3 regions of the Stutzerimonas tianxiuensis genome follow, and region 2 is predicted to be linked to each of the others. Evidence: predicted binding sites of a transcription regulator. Region 2 holds the regulator's gene; each other region holds the start of a gene.
The links. Region 2 encodes sigma-54, which starts transcription at its own class of promoters, with help from an activator protein. Its sites were predicted from a motif close to ANTGGCATNNANNTTGCTNT; they were not measured.
Positions count from the first base shown of each region.

Region 1 (6,204 bases), on a different contig from region 2:
ACCGTTTGGGCACTTTGGCGAGTTTGCCATTGGCGAGTGGTTCAAGCGGAATCTGAGCACGCTGTTCGACGCCGCTGTCCCCAACGGTGAAGGCAATAGCGAATTGCGCAGTCGTATGCTGATCGACCTCGAACAGTTCGAAGGCAACGCTCAGGCGATTCGCTTAGTCGTCAGCCTGCTTCGGCTTAACCTGACCTACACACAGACGGCGGGCCTGTTGAAATACGTGCGCGCCGCTTATGCGCCCAAGCCGGCCAAGGGAACACCCGGCGCCTATCTGTTGAAGAAGCCAGGCTTCTACCTTTCAGAGGAATTTTTTGTCGACGATCTGCAGGCCGCGTTGGGGCTGCAACCAGGCACGCGTCACCCGGTCGCCTACATCATGGAGGCGGCCGATGATATCGCCTATTGCCTTGCCGATATCGAAGACTCGGTGGAGAAGGGCATCTTCACCATTGAGCAGTTGTCACAGCTGCTGATCGACAAGTTCACCGAGCACGGCTCGCCCGACGAGCCGATCGCGAATACCGGCCGCAGCTTTCGCAGCATGGTCGAGTACGCCCAGGCGCGTGCTGTCAAAGAGACGATCAACAAGGTTGGCGAATTCTTCATCTGGCTGCGGGTGAATATGGTCCACCCGCTGGTGCAGCACGCCGCGCAGCAATTTATCGAGCATATCGAAGTGGTCTACGACGGCACGCTGGACCGCGCGCTGCTGGAAGACGCAAGTCTGCCAAACGCCATTGTGCAGACCTTCAAGGATGTCGCGATGGATCACGTGTTCTGTCACCGCGAAGTTGAAACCTTGCAGTTGCAGGGCTACCGAATTCTCCAGGGGCTGCTGGACGCCTACGCGCCGCTGCTGGCCGTCGCTCCGGAGACCTTCCGGGCATTGACGGAAGGCGGTTGCCGTAGCGAGCCGCACCTGCAAATGCTTGCCCGGCGCCTGCCCAGTCAGCTGATCAAGGCCTATCACGAGTCGCTGAAAGCGCATCCTCAGGGAAGTGAAGACCAGGCGTTGTGGGAGTTCTACTACCGCTGCCGCATGCTTCAGGACTTCGTCAGCGGTCTGACCGATCAGCTGGCGCAGGACGAATACCGCACGCTCTCTGCTTTGTAACCTCGATGGCTGTCGTCCTCGCCTGGCTCGCCAGCTCCGACGGACATCCGCTGCGCTAAAATCGCTCGCGCCGCCGTTTCGTTGGTACACCACTTGCATTTGTCTGGTGCGTGCGGCTGGAACGTGGCCCCTAAATGGCGCAACGATCTGCCGCTGAGCCAGGCGGGATTAACCCTAAGTGTTTGAAAATTAACGCTTTGGTTTGTCGGGGATGAAAATCCTGCAAGTCCGCCGCAACAGTTCATAGCAAACCCCCGCTTACCCGTGATGCATGTTGGTGCGTGCAACGGGGGCGGTTTGCTGTTTTGGTGCGCTTACCATAGGACGTAGTAGATGGATAACCCAAGCAGTGCGGTAGAAGTGCTGATTCACGGTGCCAACACCCTGTTCATCCTGATGGGCGCGGTGATGGTCCTGGCAATGCATGCCGGTTTTGCCTTTCTGGAGGTCGGCACCGTACGCCTGAAAAATCAGGTCAATGCGCTGTCGAAAATCATCGCCGATTTTGCCGTCTCGACATTGGCGTATTTCTTCATCGGCTACTGGGTTGCGTATGGCGTGACCTTTCTGCAGCCGGCCGACCAGCTGATCGCCGAGAATGGCTATTCATTGGTCAAGTTCTTCTTCCTGCTGACATTCGCCGCTGCAATACCCGCGATCATCTCCGGCGGCATCGCCGAGCGCGCCAAATTCGGGCCACAGCTCTGCGCCACCTTGTTGATCGTTGCGTTCATCTATCCGTTTTTTGAAGGGATGATGTGGAACGGCAACTTTGGCGTTCAGGCTTGGCTGGAAGCGCAGTTTGGTGCGCCGTTCCACGATTTCGCCGGTTCGGTAGTGGTGCACGGTATGGGTGGCTGGCTGGCGTTCGGCGCAGTGATCCTGCTCGGCCGCCGTAATGGTCGATACCGTGACGGCCGTTTGGTGGCCTTCGCGCCCTCGAACATTCCGTTTCTTGCGCTGGGATCGTGGATTCTCATCGTCGGCTGGTTCGGCTTCAACGTGATGAGCGCCCAGACCCTTGGGGGCGTCAGCGGGCTGGTGGCGATCAACTCGCTGATGGCGATGGTTGGAGGAACCGCGGCGGCATGGGCGGTCGGCCGCAACGACCCGGGCTTTCTGCATAACGGGCCCTTGGCTGGGCTGGTAGCAGTCTGTGCAGGATCAGATCTGATGCACCCAGTCGGTGCGCTGGCTACGGGCATAGTGGCTGGCGCCCTGTTTGTCTGGGCATTCACTGCGGCGCAGGCCAAATGGAAGATCGACGATGTGCTCGGTGTCTGGCCATTACACGGCCTCTGCGGCGTCTGGGGCGGGCTGGCTTGTGGAATCTTTGGTCAGCACGCGTTGGGTGGGCTGGGCGGCATCAGCATCATCAGCCAGGTGATCGGCACAGGCGTCGGTGTGCTGGTTGCGCTGGTTGGCGGCTTTCTCGTCTATGGCGTGCTAAAGGCAGCGGTCGGCATCCGCCTGAGTCAGGAAGATGAGTTCAATGGTGCGGACCTGTCTATTCACCGGATCGGTGCCCTGAGCCACGATTAAGGGCACTCATGCTGGCCGCCGACGCGGCTGGCTGTTCCTGAGAAGCAGGGCTTGTTTTCCGCTGCGGGACACAGGCTGCTGCTTCAGTCGACCGTACGGGGCTGGTCCGCATAAGCGCGCATGAACAGGCCAACGCAATCCTCGACATGCCGCTTGCCGTCTTCGGCGTCCAGTCGCTCGGCATAGCCGATCAGCAGACGGAAGTGTGCGGCGCCTTTGATCAACGAACAAAAATGTTCCGCGGCGCGCATCGGTTCGGGCACATCCAGCAACTGGCGGCGGTGCGCCTGGTCTAGCAACTGCTCCAGATCGAGCAGCAGCTTCTGCGGGCCTGCATCGAAGAACATCCGCGACAGCGTCGGGTTCTGCGCCGCCATGGCTACCATCAGCCGGTGCAGACCGATGGATTCGGGGCTGATGACCAGCTCGTGAAAAGCCTGGGCAATGTCTAGCAGGACCGAGCGGAACTCACTCCCATCCTCCAGCACGAACAGCCGGCGCGGCAGACGCGTTTCGCAGGTTGCCTTTACCGCTGCGCCGAACAGCGCCTCCTTGTCCTTGAAGTGGCTGTACAGCGTGAGCTTCGACACGCCGGCTTCGGCGGCGATGGCGTCCATGCTGCTGCCTTCATAGCCATTGCCGAGAAACAGGGTTTGGGCAGCCGCGAGGATTGCCTCGCGCTTGGCGGGGTCCTTTGGGCGGCCTGGGCCGGACGATGCGGGTGAGCTGTCGGTCATGGGTGTTTTTAATACTAGACTGGTGAGTTCGGTATTTTTACTATACCGCGCAGTATAAGTATTAGAACCCACCTTGCGACAGAGAGAGATTCGACGTGTTCCGACATGCCTTGCCCTTCCTCGGTGCTTTTGGTTTCGCCTTGCTGGCCGGTTGTGGCAATGGCGAACCCGAGCAGCTCTCTACGCGGCCCGTGATGGTGGTTCAGCCGCAGCCCGCCAGTGAAGCCTTCGAAAGCTATCCGGGTGAGGTGCATGCACGCTACGAACCTGAGCTGGCGTTTCGTATCGGCGGCAAGGTCACCGAACGGATGGTCGAGGCCGGCGAGCGGGTGCGCAAGGACCAGCCCTTGGCCAAGCTCGACCCGCAGGACGTGCGACTCCAGCTTGAGGGCATCCGTGCTCAGGTGGCGGCGGCCGAGGCCAACCTGCGGGTCGCTCGCGCCGAGCATGAGCGCTACAAGACCTTGATGGATCGCCAACTGGTCAGCCGCTCGCAATTCGACTCTTCTGAAAATGCCTATCGCTCCGCCCAGGCGCGCCTGCAGCAAGCGCGAGCGGAATTCGACGTCGCCAACAACCAGGTTGGCTACGCCATCTTGCGCGCAACGCACGACGGTGTGGTTGCCCAGCGCCAGGTTGAGGTGGGGCAGGTTGTTGGCGCCGGCCAGACGGCCTTCGTCCTAGCTGCCGATGGCGAGCGCGAGGTGGCGATCAACCTGCCGGAACAGGCACTGGATCGCTACTCGGTCGGCCAGCCTGTATCGGTGGAAATCTGGTCGCAGCCGGGTAAAACCTATGCCGGTCACATTCGCGAACTGTCGCCGGCTGCGGACCCGCAGTCGCGCACCTACTCTGCGCGTGTCGCCTTCGATGACGCCGAGGTGCCTGCCGAGCTTGGCCAGAGCGCACTGGTCTCAATACGCAACAATGGCGAGGTGCCCTTGGCTGTACCACTTTCAGCGGTCACAGCCGAGCAGGGCAAGGCTTACGTCTGGCGAGTCAAGGAGGACGCCACGCTGGAGCGCGTTGCCGTGCAGACGGGGGCCTTTGGTGACTCTGCTGTGCCCATCCTAAAGGGGCTGCAGGCTGATGACTGGGTTGTTCTCGCCGGTGTTCAGATGCTCCACGAGAACCAGTCGGTGAAGGCGGTCGATCGTGATAATCGTCCGGTCGAGCTGGCGGCGCAGGAGTAATCAGGATGCGCTTCAATCTCTCCGCATGGGCGCTGGGCAACCGGCAGATCGTTGTCTATCTGATGCTGCTGATGGCCGTGGTAGGGGCGCTTTCCTACACCAAACTTGGTCAGAGTGAAGACCCACCCTTTACCTTTAAGGCGATGGTGATTCGGACCCAGTGGCCTGGCGCCACCGCAGAAGAGGTTTCGCAGCAGGTCACCGAACGTATCGAAAAAAAGCTGATGGAGACGGGTGAGTACGAGCGCATCGTGTCCTTCTCACGGCCCGGCGAATCCAACGTGACGTTCATGGCCCGCGATTCGATGCGCTCCGAGCAGATTCCGGATCTTTGGTATCAGATCCGTAAAAAGATTGGTGACATTCGCCACACCTTGCCTGCCGGTGTGCAAGGCCCCTTTTTCAATGACGAGTTTGGCACGACCTTCGGCAACATTTACGCGCTGACCGGCTCAGGCTTCGATTACGCGGTGCTGAAGGATTATGCCGACCGCATTCAGTTGCAGCTGCAGCGTGTGAAGAATGTCGGCAAGGTCGAGCTGATCGGGCTGCAGGACGAAAAGATCTGGATCGAGCTTTCCAACGTCAAGCTGGCCAATCTGGGCGTGCCACTTGGGGCCGTCAAGCAGGCCCTTGAGGCACAGAACACGGTGATGTCGGCAGGCTTTGTCGAAACCCCCAGTGACCGCGTGCAACTTCGCGTAACCGGCAGCTTCGACACGGTAAAACAGATTCGGGACTTCCCCATCCGGGTGGCCGGTAGCACCTTCCGCATCGGCGATGTGGCCGAGGTCTACCGCGGCTTCAACGACCCGCCGGCGCCCCGCATGCGGTTTATGGGCGAACCGGCGATCGGGCTGGCCGTGTCGATGAAGTCTGGTGGCGACATCCTCGTACTCGGCGAGTCGCTGCAGACCGAGTTCGCTCGCTTGCAGCAGGAACTGCCGGCAGGCATGCAGTTGCGCAAGGTGTCCGACCAGCCGGCGGCGGTGAAGACCGGTGTCGGCGAGTTTGTGCAGGTGCTGATCGAGGCTTTGATCATTGTGCTGCTGGTGAGCTTCTTCTCGCTGGGCGTGCGTACGGGGCTGGTGGTCGCGCTGTCGATTCCGCTGGTGCTGGCGATGACCTTTGCGACCATGCATTACCTGGACATCGGTCTACACAAGATTTCCCTCGGCGCCCTGGTGCTGGCGCTGGGTCTGATGGTGGACGACGCGATCATTGCCGTGGAAATGATGGCGATCAAAATGGAGCAGGGCTTCGACCGGCTCAAGGCCGCGAGCTATGCCTGGACCAGTACGGCCTTTCCGATGCTCACTGGTACGCTGATCACTGCAGCGGGCTTCCTACCGATCGCTACCGCGCAGTCCAGCACTGGCGAATACACCCGTTCGATCTTTCAGGTGGTAACCATCGCGCTGATCGCATCATGGATTGCGGCTGTGGTGTTTGTTCCATTGTTAGGCGCCAAGCTGTTGCCCGACCTGGCCAAGCGCCATGCTCTAAAGCATGGCGGCAGCGATCAGGGTCACGACCCGTATTCGACGCCGTTTTATCAGCGTGTACGGCGGGTAATCCACTGGTGTGTGCAGCGGCGCAAGACGGTCATCGT
Region 1 is NZ_JBPVWS010000006.1:133,120-139,323, forward strand. Features, by position in the region: gene dgt (dGTPase) at 1-1,120, shown strand, start outside; gene ACSSNI_RS09945 (ammonium transporter) at 1,454-2,662, shown strand; gene ACSSNI_RS09950 (TetR/AcrR family transcriptional regulator) at 2,746-3,399, opposite strand; gene ACSSNI_RS09955 (efflux RND transporter periplasmic adaptor subunit) at 3,495-4,592, shown strand; gene ACSSNI_RS09960 (efflux RND transporter permease subunit) at 4,598-6,204, shown strand, end outside.
Region 1: a site for sigma-54 is predicted at 1,201-1,220, ahead of ACSSNI_RS09945 (ammonium transporter). Genes of this name have one in related genera too.

Region 2 (6,204 bases):
CAAGTACGTTCAGGGCAGTGCTCTTGCCGGATCCAGAGCGCCCACTGACGATGATCAGGCGCATCGAGCAGCGCCGAAGGGCCGGGCTCGGCCACGAGTGATTTGCTGCGCGTAGCCGCAGCAGGTGGTGTGCAGGCAGATAGGGGGCACGTCTCTTTCCTCACTCAGCGTTGGGCGATGGTGGGTTGCTGCGCCCTAGTGACCGTTCTGGATGTCGACCACGGCCTGGTACAGCTCATGACCCGTCGTGGCGCGGCGTAGCCGGTCACGAACTTCCTCGCGGTCCAGCATGCTTGCAATCTGACGGAGTAGCTCGAGATGTTCGTCGGTGGCTGCCTCCGGCACCAACAATACAAACAAGAGGTCGACAGGCGCGCCGTCGATGGCGTCGAAGTCCACCGGTGTATCGAGCTTCAGCACTGCACTGAGCGGTGATGTGCAGCCAGGCATACGGCAGTGCGGTATCGCGATGCCGTTGCCGAAGCCGGTGGAGCCAAGTTTTTCCCGGGCGATGAAGCTTTCGAAAATCGCTTGGCTGTCGATATCGGGCAGGTCCGCGCCGAGAACCTTGGCAATCTGTTCCAGGACACGCTTTTTGCTGCCGCCCGGAACGCTAACCAGGGCGCGTCCGGGGGTCAGTATGTTTTCAATACGGATCATGATGGGTCAGCGAGCCAGGGCGCCCTGATGGTGGTCGAGCTGCTTTTCTTTATGTTTGATCAATTGCCGATCGAGTTTGTCGGCAAGCAAGTCGATGGCTGCGTACATATCCTCATGCTCGGCATTGGCAACGACCTCTCGCCCCGCTACGTGCAGCGTGGCCTCGGCCTTTTGCCTGAGCTTTTCGACTTGAAGGATGACTTGTACGGCAATGATGCGGTCGAAATGGCGTTCTATCCGCTCGAATTTCTCCTCGACGTAGTCACGCAGGGCTTCAGTGATTTCAAGGTGAAGGCCAGTGATGTTGACTTGCATACTGCATCTCCTATTGCCACGTGCGAATTGACGGGCTGAACACCCGTCGCCGGAACAAATCCACCAGGTCGCCTGGTGTTACATCAACCGCTTGCGCTCGCTTGAGGGTGCGATCCCGAGTGACTCGCGGTACTTGGCTACGGTGCGGCGCGCAACTTGAATCCCTTGTGCTTCCAGTAGACCAGCGATCTTGCTGTCGCTCAATGGCTTTTTCTGGTTTTCCGCGGCTACCAGTTTCTTGATGATTGCGCGAATGGCGGTGGATGAGCACTCGCCGCCTTCAGCAGTGCTCACATGGCTCGAGAAGAAGTATTTGAGTTCGTAGATGCCGCGGGGCGTGTGCATGAACTTCTGCGTGGTGACCCGTGAGATCGTCGACTCATGCATGCCCACCGCTTCGGCGATATCGTGCAACACCAGTGGTTTCATGGCTTCGTCGCCATGTTCGAAAAAGCCACGCTGGTGTTCGACGATTTGGGTGGCCACTTTCATCAGCGTTTCGTTGCGGCTGAGCAGGCTTTTGATGAACCAGCGGGCTTCTTGAAGCTGGTTGCGCATGAAGGTGTTGTCGGCGCTCGAGTCGGCACGTTTGACGAACCCGGCATACTGAGCGTTCACCCGCAGGCGCGGCATCGCCTCCTGATTCAGTTCGACCAACCAGCGGCCATTGTGCTTGCGCACGATTACGTCAGGCACGACATACTCAGGCTCTCCGGCTTCGATCTGCGAGCCCGGGCGCGGATTGAGGCTCTGGATCAAGTCGATGATCTGGCGCAGCTCGTCTTCTTTGAGCTTCATGCGACGCATCAGCAGGCTGTAGTCACGCACGCCAAGAATATCCAGGTGATCGCTGACCAAGCGCACCGCTTCGCTTAGCCACTCGGTACGCTCGGGGAGCTGGCGAAGCTGCAGCAGCAGGCATTCGCGCAAGTCGCGCGCGCCGATGCCGGCGGGCTCGAACTGCTGGATGCGGCGTAGCACCACTTCGACCTCATCGAGTTCGATTCCAAGTTCCGGGTCAAACGACTCGAGGACTTCCTCGAGCGTTTCGTCGAGATAACCCTGGGGGTTGATGCAGTCGATCAGGGTGGCTGCTATGAGACGGTCGGTGTCGCTCATCGGTGCGAGGTTGAGCTGCCAGAGCAAGTGGCTTTGCAGGCTTTCCCCTGATGATGTGCGGGTAGTGAAATCCCATTCATCATCGTCGTTGCTCGGCAGGCTGCTGGCGCTGGTCTGGTAGATGTCTTCCCAGGCGGTGTCGACTGGAAGCTCGTTGGGGATACGGTCGGCCCAATCGCCGTCCTCGAGGTTCTCCACCGTGTTGATGGGCTCCTCGTAATGATTGTCGGGCTCGCTGTGCTCGGGCGAGTCGGTCGTCGGGCTTTCGCTTTTCTTTTCGATCGACTCGGCCATCGGGTCGGAGTTATCGAAATCTTCTCCGTCTTCTTCGCGCTCGAGCATGGGGTTGGAATCCAGCGCCTCCTGAATCTCCTGCTGAAGATCGAGTGTGGATAGCTGGAGCAATCGTATGGCTTGTTGCAGCTGCGGTGTCATCGTCAGCTGCTGGCCCATCTTCAGGACTAGCGATGGTTTCATGGCAGAGGACTTCGAACCTTGTTTGCCGGCGCAACCGCGCCTGTTCCGATTTCGCTGGCGCCGCGCGCCGATGTAAGCAAATTATATGCCTGGCAACGAAGCCTTTGCCTAGCCCTGTAGGTGCGTAGAGCAGAAAAAACCGCTATCAAAGTCGGAATTCGTGTCCCAGATAGACTTCCTTCACCAGTTGGTTGGCGAGGATGGTCTCTGCATCGCCCTCGGCGATCAACTGGCCGTCATTCACGATATAGGCGGTTTCACAGATATCCAGAGTTTCGCGGACGTTGTGATCGGTGATTAGGACGCCGATGCCCTTGGCCTTGAGATGATGGATGATCTGCTTGATGTCGCCGACCGAAATAGGGTCAACGCCGGCAAAGGGTTCATCGAGCAGGATGAACTTGGGCGCCGTGGCCAGCGCGCGGGCAATTTCAACGCGGCGCCGTTCGCCACCCGATAGGCTCATGCCGAGACTGTCGCGGATGTGATGGATGTGAAATTCCTGCAGCAGACCTTCCAGCGCCTGTTGGCGGCCGTTGCGGTCAAGGTCCTTGCGCGTCTCCAGGATGGCCATGATGTTGTCGGAGACCGAAAGCTTGCGAAAGATCGATGCTTCCTGCGGTAGGTAACCAATGCCCGCGCGTGCACGGCCATGCATGGGGAGGTGCGTCACATCCTGGTCGTCGATCAGTACACGGCCCTGATCGGCTTTGACCAATCCCACGATCATGTAGAAGCAAGTGGTTTTGCCGGCGCCGTTAGGCCCCAGCAGTCCGACGATCTGTCCGCTTTCGATGGACAGGCTGACATCACGTACGACCTGACGGCTCTTGTAGCTCTTCGCCAAATGCTGGGCCTTGAGAATCGCCATTACTCGGGCTGCTCCGTTGCCGGCTCTTTCTTGCGAGGCTGGATGACCATGTCCACGCGTGGGCGGGGTGTGGTGACATCAGTATTGGTGGCGCGACCAGCATTGACGATCTGTCGCTGGGTGTCATAGACGATCTTCTCGCCTTCGAAGGTATTGCCTTCCTGAACGACCTTGGCCTGGTCGATCAGGACGATGCGTTCGTTCGCGGCAAAATACTGAATCGTCAGGCCGTAAGCCTTGACGATCTCCTTGTCTGCAGCTGGCTTCTGTTCGTAGTAGGCAGGTTTGCCGATGGAGGTGAACACCTCGACATCGCCATTCTGGTTCTGAGTGATGGTCACAGTGTCGCCTGTGATCTTCATTGTTCCCTGGGTGATGACCACGTCGCCGCGGTACACGGCTACGCCTTGCCGGTCGTCCAGCTCAGCGGTATCGGCCTGAACACGGATAGGCTGGTTGCGATCCTCGGGAAGTGCGTGGGCGTTCGCGCCAAGTAGAAAAATGCCTAAACCGATCAGGAGGGGGAGGGTCTTAACGCAGCTCATGCTGGCCTCTTACGTTGGATAGCAGGAGCATCCTGCCTTCGTCTAGATACGCTTTCATGCCCGTAGCGGTCGTCACACCGTTTGCGGCGACGATTCTAACGGGTTGCCGGGTCTCGGCATAATCCTTCTCGGGAAGGACGGTCATCCGGCTGGTAGTGATGATGGTCGGGCGCCCCTTGGCATCGTTGCGTTCGACCTTGACGTTATCGATCAATTCGACTTCCTTGCCTTGCGGGCCGACCTCGCCGCGTTCACTGGTGACCTGCCACGGCAGCCCGGAACCGCGAAATGAGCGCAGGTTCGGGCGGGTCAGTAAACTGACATCGCTGGCCTTGATATGCTCCACCTTTTCCGCAGTCAGCTCATAGTTACGCTTGCCGTCCGGCTGGTATTGGACTGTGCGTGAATTGGTGACGTAGAAGTCAATGGGCGACGCTATGCCCTCGGTTATCGGCGCCTCCTGCATAAAGCTCTCAGGGCGAACGTTCCAGTAGCCGATCGCGACCAGAAGCAGTGCGATCAGCAGCAGAATGGCGGGGAAGCGGAGCCTGCTTAGCATGGTTGCCTCTAGAGGTAAGCGGCCTGAGCCGCGTCGAGATTGCCCTGGGCGCGCATGATCAGTTCGCAGAACTCTCGCGCCGCGCCCTCGCCACCACGAGCGGCTGTCACGCCGTGGGCGTGCTGGCGAACGAACGCATCGGCACTGGCGACCGCCATGCCAAGGCCTACCCGGCGCATTACCGGCAGGTCAGGCAGGTCATCGCCCAAGTAGGCGACTTCAGCGTAGTCGAGACCGAGTTCGCCGAGCAATTCGTCGAGCGCCACCAGCTTGTCTTCACGGCCCTGATACAGGTGCTGAATGCCCAGGTTTTGCGCTCGGCGCTCAACCACAGGCGTCTTGCGGCCGCTGATGATCGCGGTGCGTACGCCGGAGTTGATCAGCATCTTGATGCCGTGGCCGTCCAGGGTATTGAACGTCTTGAATTCGCTGCCGTCGACAAGAAAGTACAGCTTGCCGTCGGTTAGCACGCCGTCCACATCAAATATGGCCAGGCGAATGTCGCGGGCACGTCGTAGCAGATCGTTCACTTACATCACCCCTGCGCGCAATAGATCGTGCATGTTCAGCGCACCGATTGGCCGGTCGTTTTCGTCAACCACCACCAGCGCGTTGATCTTGTTGTCTTCCATGATTTTCAATGCTTCGGCGGCAAGCATGTCGGCATGCGCTGTCTTGCCGTGAAGCGTCATGACCTGATCGATGCTTGCCTGGCGAACGTCGATGCCCTTGTCCAACGTGCGGCGTAGGTCGCCATCGGTGAAGATTCCGGCCAGGCGGCCGTCTGCCTCCACAACCGCCGTCATGCCGAGGCCTTTTTGAGTCATTTCCAACAAGGCTTCGCGCAGCGATGTGCCGCGGCTGATCAGAGGTAGACGATCACCAGCATGCATCACGTGCTCAACTTTCAGCAGAAGGCGTCTGCCCAATGCGCCGCCCGGGTGTGAAAAAGCGAAGTCCTCGGCGGTGAAACCGCGTGCTTCCAATAGCGCGATTGCCAGCGCGTCACCCAGTACCAGGCTGACAGTGGTCGATGAAGTCGGTGCCAGGTTCAGCGGGCAGGCTTCAATGGCGACGCTCGCATCGATGTTGACCGCCGCCGCCTTGGCCAGCACCGACTCGGGATTGCCCGTCATGCTGATCAGGGTGATACCGAGGCGCTTGATCAGCGGCAGTAATGTCACGATTTCGCTGGTGGTCCCTGAATTGGACAGGGCCAGCACCACGTCGTCATGCGTGATCATGCCCATGTCACCGTGGCTGGCCTCGGCTGGGTGGACGAAGAATGCCGTGGTGCCGGTGCTGGCGAGCGTGGCGGCGATCTTGTTGCCGACGTGCCCAGACTTACCCATGCCGACGACAACGACGCGGCCCTTGCACTGCAGGATGAGCTCGCAGGCTTTGACGAAATGTTCATCGATGCGTGTGCTGAGTTGCTCCACCGCCTCAATTTCCATGCGAATGGTGCGCTGGGCAGTCTCGATCAGCTGGCTGCTCTGGCTCATGTCTGTGATCGCCTGAATGAAAACGCGGGATTATAGCGGCAAACCTCGCACTGCCCACTGAAAAGCGTCGTGCTGATCGTCGCGCCTGTAACTGAACCCAGGCTGAACAAATGTGCGCTCGCTCATGCATCGATACAGAGACTGGCTTGGGAG
Region 2 is NZ_JBPVWS010000005.1:14,268-20,471, reverse strand. Features, by position in the region: gene rapZ (RNase adapter RapZ) at 1-64, opposite strand, end outside; gene ptsN (PTS IIA-like nitrogen regulatory protein PtsN) at 196-660, opposite strand; gene hpf (ribosome hibernation-promoting factor, HPF/YfiA family) at 667-975, opposite strand; gene ACSSNI_RS08190 (RNA polymerase factor sigma-54) at 1,054-2,571, opposite strand; gene lptB (LPS export ABC transporter ATP-binding protein) at 2,717-3,442, opposite strand; gene lptA (lipopolysaccharide transport periplasmic protein LptA) at 3,442-3,987, opposite strand; gene lptC (LPS export ABC transporter periplasmic protein LptC) at 3,974-4,546, opposite strand; gene ACSSNI_RS08170 (KdsC family phosphatase) at 4,555-5,076, opposite strand; gene ACSSNI_RS08165 (KpsF/GutQ family sugar-phosphate isomerase) at 5,077-6,051, opposite strand.

Region 3 (6,204 bases), on a different contig from region 2:
TGCTCGCCCCACTTGGCCTCCGGTGCCTGCAACTTCAGCGCACGGTCCGCAGACTGCAGCGGCGCGCCTTGTCCGCGCTCGACCGTCGCGGCCAGAGGGTCGCCCGCTTCCAGTGGCTCAGCGACCTCCAGAAGTGAGTCCAGCGACGCAGCCGGCATGGCATCGGCCGACGTGACTGCGGCGGCCAGGGATTGGCCGACACTCATCTCGACGATGGGCTTGGGCATGGCCGTCGCCACCGGGTTCAGCTCAACGGTGCGGCCCTGAACGGTCATCTTTGCGATGTCCAGCGAATCGCCCGGCACCGCATTGAGCGGGGCGTCAGTCATCTGGATCTGCCCCGGCAATGCGCTCAGCAGATCGTCGGGGGTCGCTGTGGTGGCTTGCGGAAGCGCCTGTGGCGCAGGCGCGGCGCCCGGCTGTGCTGCATCACGCGCCTGAATTTCGGCCAGTTGCTGATCGATCATGCCCAGCAACCATTGCTCAGGGGTCAACTCCTGGGGCGCTTCATTGCCCTGGCTGACACTGCCGTCTGCCTGCAGCACCTGACCCTGCTCGGCCGCCAACACCGGCAGTGGGCCTTGCAGCGAGGGGGCAGCAATTTCGGAAGACAGATCGTCACCCGCGCTCGACGCCAGCAGCATGCGCTCGCCGAAACCGCGCATGGCATTGCCAGCCATGGCTTGACCAACAGTGGCCTGCCCGCCGTGGCTCGCACGCGCAGCAACCGGCACCGCGGATTCGCCACTGGCTGCCGTACGCGTTGCTGATATCGACTGGATCATCATCCCTTGTCTCCGGCTTGGAACATATCAATGCGCTGGTAGGCGGCACGCCCTTCGGCGTGCTCGAGGTGGTTCAACAGCAGCAGGCGCAGACGCTCGCACTCTTCGGCGCAGGCTTGCAGGCCTTCCCCGTGGAGCTGCTTGAGGCGGCTCTTGGCCGCGTGCGTCGGCTCGTCCAGTTCAAGCCGACCGGCCAGTGTTTCGAGACACTGACGAATCGCCGCATCAACCGTGGCCACGGCGGTCCAGTCATTGCTCTGCAACGCCGCCTGCAATTCGCCGTGCAGCGCCATCAGGCGCTCGCTGTCACTTACGGGCGGCACTGACGCCCTCCCAGCCCTCTCGGAGAATGCCGAGCAGGTTGATCACTTCGTCCAGCCCTTCCAGCGACAGCGACACGCTGACGTCCGAGAGCCGGTAGATGCAGTACTCGTACAGCCGCGCCAGCCCTTGAACCACCTCGCCGCCGCCCTCTTCATCGAGCGCACCGTTGAGGCCGTTGAGGATGTTCATGCACTTTTCCAGCGATACGCCCTTCTGCTGGTACCGTTTGTGCTCGATGTGGCCGCGGGCGCGGGCCAGCTCGTCCAGCAGGCCGTCCATCAGCACCAGCACCAGTTCGTAGGGCGAAGCCGAGGCAGCACGTGCCTCGAGGTCTACCGAGCGGTAGCTGTCATAACTGTCGTTGGGGTGATAGCTGTTCATGAGAACAATCCGTTAGCTTGCGATGTGGTGGGCATCGAGAACATTCCGCTGGTCTGCTCCATGCTCTGCATGGTCTGCATCATGCTGGTGAACTGCCGCAGGTAGCGGCTGTAATGGGTGTCGTACTGCTGCTGGAGCGTCTCGAACTGCTCGTCGATGCGGCGCAGGCTCATGTCCAGCGTGTCCATGCGGCTCTTCAGCAGGCCGTTGGTGCTGCTGGTGTAGCTGGCAACAGTCTTGTCCATGCTCTCCAGCAGCTTGTCGGTGCCGGTGAACAGCTCCTCGAAGCCCGCAGGATCGTTGGCTACGGCGGCCTCGAAACGCTTGGCATCGATCGTCAGCTTGCCGTTACGGTCGGCGCTGATGCCGAATTCGATCAGGCTCTTGCCGCCGAAGTCGGCACGCAACAGGCTGTTGAGGCGGCTTTCGATGGAACGCACGCTGGAATCGCCGGCCAGGGCGCCGCGTTTGGCGCTATCGCTGCCGCTGCCGCTGGCGGTCAGCGAATCGAAACTGGTCATCAGGGCGTTGAAGGCGTCGATGAATGTCTGTGCCTTGGCCTGTGTGCCGGCTTTGTCCTGGCCCACCGTGACGGTCAGCGGGGTGTCGGTCGCCGCATGCGTCTTGCTCACGGTCAGGCTTACGCCGTCGATGACGTCAGTAAAAGTGTTGCTGGCGCTGGTCAGCTCGATGCCGCCCGCGCCATAGCTGCCACCCATACGAACCATCGCGTCCTGGGCAGTCGATAGCGCGGTCGTGGTCGCGGCAGCGTTGCCCGCCATGCTGAGGCTGAAGGCATTGGCGGCGCCGGTTTGCTCACTGCTGACGACCAGACTGACCGCGCCGTTGCTGCGCACCAGGGTCGCTTGCACACCGAGACCGGCGTCGTTGATCGCCGTGGCGGCATCGCCAAGCGTGGCGTACTGGCTGAGGTCGAACGATTGGGCATTCAGCGTCAGGGTGCCGCTCAGGCTGCCATCGACCAAGCCCTGTACCGCGACCTGCTGCTTGCTGGCCAGGCGCTCGACGAAAAAGTCATAGGTACCGGCCGTTGCGGTAGTGCCCACGCTAGCCGTGGCATAACCCTCCTGACTGAAGGTTGCACTGTTGGTCAACATGCTCGATGTGCTGCTGTTGAGCTTGGTGATGGCGGACTTGAAGGTCGTCATCGACGTGCGCAGCGAATTCAGCGCTTCACGCTGGGCCTTGTAGCGGGACTCGTTGCGGTTAAGCCGATCCAGCGACGACTGAACTTCGTAAGTCGCCAACTGCGTCGACATCTGCTGTACGTAATCGGAATTTATAGCCATCACCATCCCCTCTTGTTGTTTCTAGAGCAGATTGCATGCCAGGTCTGAAACGCCCGCGATATGGGCCTTCCAGCAAACGGCATGCAGAAAAAAGGCTTCCGCAACATGACAGGACTAGGAAACGGGGAAGTGCCGTTTCCGCCTCGACGCGGGCGGAGCATCTGTCTGTAAAGGCGACGTCAGCAGTGAGGTAGTTAAAGGCCAAACCGAAAAGGATTAATTCCTTGATGGCGACGATAGGCCTGTCGCGGCAAGGCGCCTCTTACAAGCTGTCGTGGTGTGGATCGCTGAAGCGGAGCTGGGCCCGATCGAGATATGGGTCAATGCCGCCATGGCCACGGTCTTTGGGCCGGTCTACAAGACCAGCGCCGCGGAATTCAAGCGGGTCACCGAGGTGACTTATCTGGGTTTTGTTCACGGCACGCTGGCGGCGCTGCGCTACATGGAGGGCGTACGGCTGAAGGGAGCTGTGGCTGAAGCCGCTAACGGGAGCTGAGAATCCGCAGAAGCGCGGACGAATGTCTTTGCGCCTCAATAGGCCTGCGGCGAATACAGCCGCGCATCCTGCCCACAGGCGAGCAGCTGCTGAAGAATGTCGTGATGCATGGCGAGCAGCTTGCCGTTGTGCTCGTTGAATTGCTGACACTGCACAGCGAGATCACCGACTTGCCGCCAATGCTGCTGAAGGGAGTCACCGCGCTCACCCGTGCAGCTGGACAGCAGGCGGCGCATGCCAACACCCGAGGTTTCCAGACCGAAAGCCGCGAGCACCTTGCTGCGTCGCTGGGCGCGCGCGGCGATGGCTTCGACGCGCACGGTGATCTGCAGGTTGATGCGGTCGATCTCCGGCACGTCGCGCTCGAGCAGACGTCCGTAGAGCGCCTGCATCAGCTCGCGCAAGGCGAGGTAATCGCCGCAATCCTGCTGGAGATCGTCATCGACGACTGCCAGCAGCTTATCGCGCTGGCTCACGCATCGTTTCCGCGGTGATAGCTGAGCATGCTGCTGGCCAGATCACCCACGTCGGTAGAGATCTCGCCGCGCTGCAGCGCTTGCTTGATGGCCGCCACCCGGTCCAGATCGACCTCGGGCATGGCGCGCAGGGCGTCGTGCATCTGCTCCAGCGGCAGGCTTGTGGCCGGACGCGCAGCAGGCTGGGCCGTGGGGCGCGCACTGGCCGGACGCGCCGAAGCGGTCTCGGTGGGCATTGCAATGGCGGGCTTGAACTGCCGGCTGATTTCCATGATTTCGTTCCAACTCAGTGGTTACTGCCAAACAAGCGACCGCTAAGGCGCAAACCTTAAATGTTTTTTTGCTGGGGCTGACAGGCGGGCCGCCTGACGCCGTTTCCAAGCGCCGTGTTCAGGCACTCCTACTCAGGCGATCTGATTGCGCCACCAGGTCTGCGCGGCCAGACCGTCCTGAATTTTCTGTTCCTGCGCCATAAGCAGCTGCTGCCACTGCTGCATCTTGGCGTCGATCACATGCTCAACCACCTTCTCGCTGCGCATGGCCTGCAGCAGCTCCTGCTGAATACGCACCAGGGCCTGCTCGGCCACGGCCAGTTCGCGCCGCTGCAGCTCGACCATCTTGTACAGCGTGGCCTTGTAGCGCTGCTGATTGTCGCGCTGCAGCGGCGTGCTCATCGGCACGGAGAACCCGCACAGGCGGCTGAGACCGGTGATGTTGTTGCGATAGCGCTGGCAGAGGTTTTGCTGGTACTGAACCTGCCCGAGCATCTGCTTGACCCGGTTGCCGCGCAGGCTGGCCAGGCGTGTGAGCGTTTCGATCTGCTGCTTCATGGCTTCCTGATGATGCTCTGCAGGATGGTGAGACTGGTTTCCAGCTCCGCCGCCTCGCCCACTTCCTGACGCAGGAAGCGTTCGATGGTGGGTGCGAGCTGCACGGCGCGGTCGGTCTTGATGTCCGCGCCAGGGCTGTAGCCACCCAGCGGGATCAGCTCCTTGATCTTCTCGTAGGTGCTGTAGAACTCCTTGAGCTGCCGCGCGGCGCCCAGGTGCGGCGGCTGGCCGACCTGGCTCATGCAGCGGCTGACCGAAGCGCAGATGTCGATGGCCGGGTAATGCCCGGCGTCCGCCAGTCGACGCGACAACACGATGTGGCCATCGAGAATTGCACGCGCGCAATCGACGATCGGGTCCTGCTGGTCGTCACCCTCGGCGAGAACGGTGTACAGCGCACTGAGGCTGCCGTTGTCATTGGCGCCATTGCCGGCGCTTTCGACCAACTCCGGCAGCATACCGAACACAGACGGCGGATAGCCCTTGGTCGCTGGCGGCTCGCCGAGGGCCAGGGCAATTTCTCGCTGGGCCATGGCGTAGCGGGTCAGCGAATCGACCAGCAACAACACATCGTTGCCCTGGTCGCGGAAATAAGCGGCGATGCTGTGGCAAAGCTCGGTGGCCTTGAGGCGCATCAGCGGCGATTCGTTGGCCGGCGCCACCACCACGACGGCCTTCTTCAGGCCCTCTTCACCCAGCGAATGCAGCAGGAACTCCTGCACCTCGCGCCCGCGCTCACCAATCAGCCCGACCACCACGACGTCAGCCTTGGTCTGTCGCGTGATCATGCCCAGCAGCACGCTTTTGCCCACACCGGAACCGGCGAACAGGCCGACGCGCTGGCCCTTGCCGAGGGTGAGCATGGAATTGATCGCCCGCACGCCGACGTCCAGCGGTTCACTGACCGGCTTGCGCTTGAGCGGATTGACCGAAGGCAGCTCGGTGGGCAGCGGATCGCGCCCGCTGAGCTTGCCCATTTCGTCCAGCGGCTCACCGAGGCCGTTAACCACACGCCCCAGCCAGGATTCGTCGATATGCAGCTTGGCATCATCCGGCGCCGGAAATACGCGCGATCCGGAGGTCAGCCCCACCGGTTTCTTGAAGGGCATCAGGTAGGTGATGTCGCGGTTGAAGCCCACCACCTGCGCTTCGAGCATGCTGCCGTCGCCCTGTTCGACGAAACAGCGCTGGCCGGTCATGCGCTGGCAGCCGAGGCTTTCCAAGAGCATGCCGGAGACGCGCACCAGCCGGCCGCTGACCTTCGCCAGCTGCACCGTGTCCAGCGAGCGCAACGCCTCGTCGAGCCGGAAGCTCTCGCGCAGGGACATCTCAGGCTTCCGCCCTGATGTGCTCGCCCAGCGTGTCCATGCATGAATCAAGGCGCTGCTGGCAGCCGATATCGGCTTCGGCCTGCGCCGTGATCACACGGCACTCGCCGAGCGCCAGCTTTTCATCCGGGATCAGACGCCAGGCCGCCGCACGCTCGGGTGCCAACTCCTTGATCCGGTTGCATTCCTCGGGGTTGAGCAAGATGCGCACGTCTTCCTGATCACCCGGCATGGCCGCCAGGGCTTCCTCAGCCAGGGTCAGCAACTGCGTCGG
Region 3 is NZ_JBPVWS010000012.1:75,325-81,528, forward strand. Features, by position in the region: gene ACSSNI_RS15765 (flagellar hook-length control protein FliK) at 1-788, opposite strand, end outside; gene ACSSNI_RS15770 (hypothetical protein) at 785-1,108, opposite strand; gene fliS (flagellar export chaperone FliS) at 1,092-1,490, opposite strand; gene fliD (flagellar filament capping protein FliD) at 1,487-2,800, opposite strand; partial or broken gene ACSSNI_RS15785 (SDR family oxidoreductase) at 3,090-3,287, shown strand; gene flgN (flagellar export chaperone FlgN) at 3,332-3,772, opposite strand; gene flgM (flagellar biosynthesis anti-sigma factor FlgM) at 3,769-4,044, opposite strand; gene ACSSNI_RS15800 (flagellar export protein FliJ) at 4,177-4,602, opposite strand; gene fliI (flagellar protein export ATPase FliI) at 4,599-5,930, opposite strand; gene fliH (flagellar assembly protein FliH) at 5,932-6,204, opposite strand, start outside.
Region 3: a site for sigma-54 is predicted at 2,824-2,843, ahead of fliD (flagellar filament capping protein FliD). Genes of this name have one in related genera too.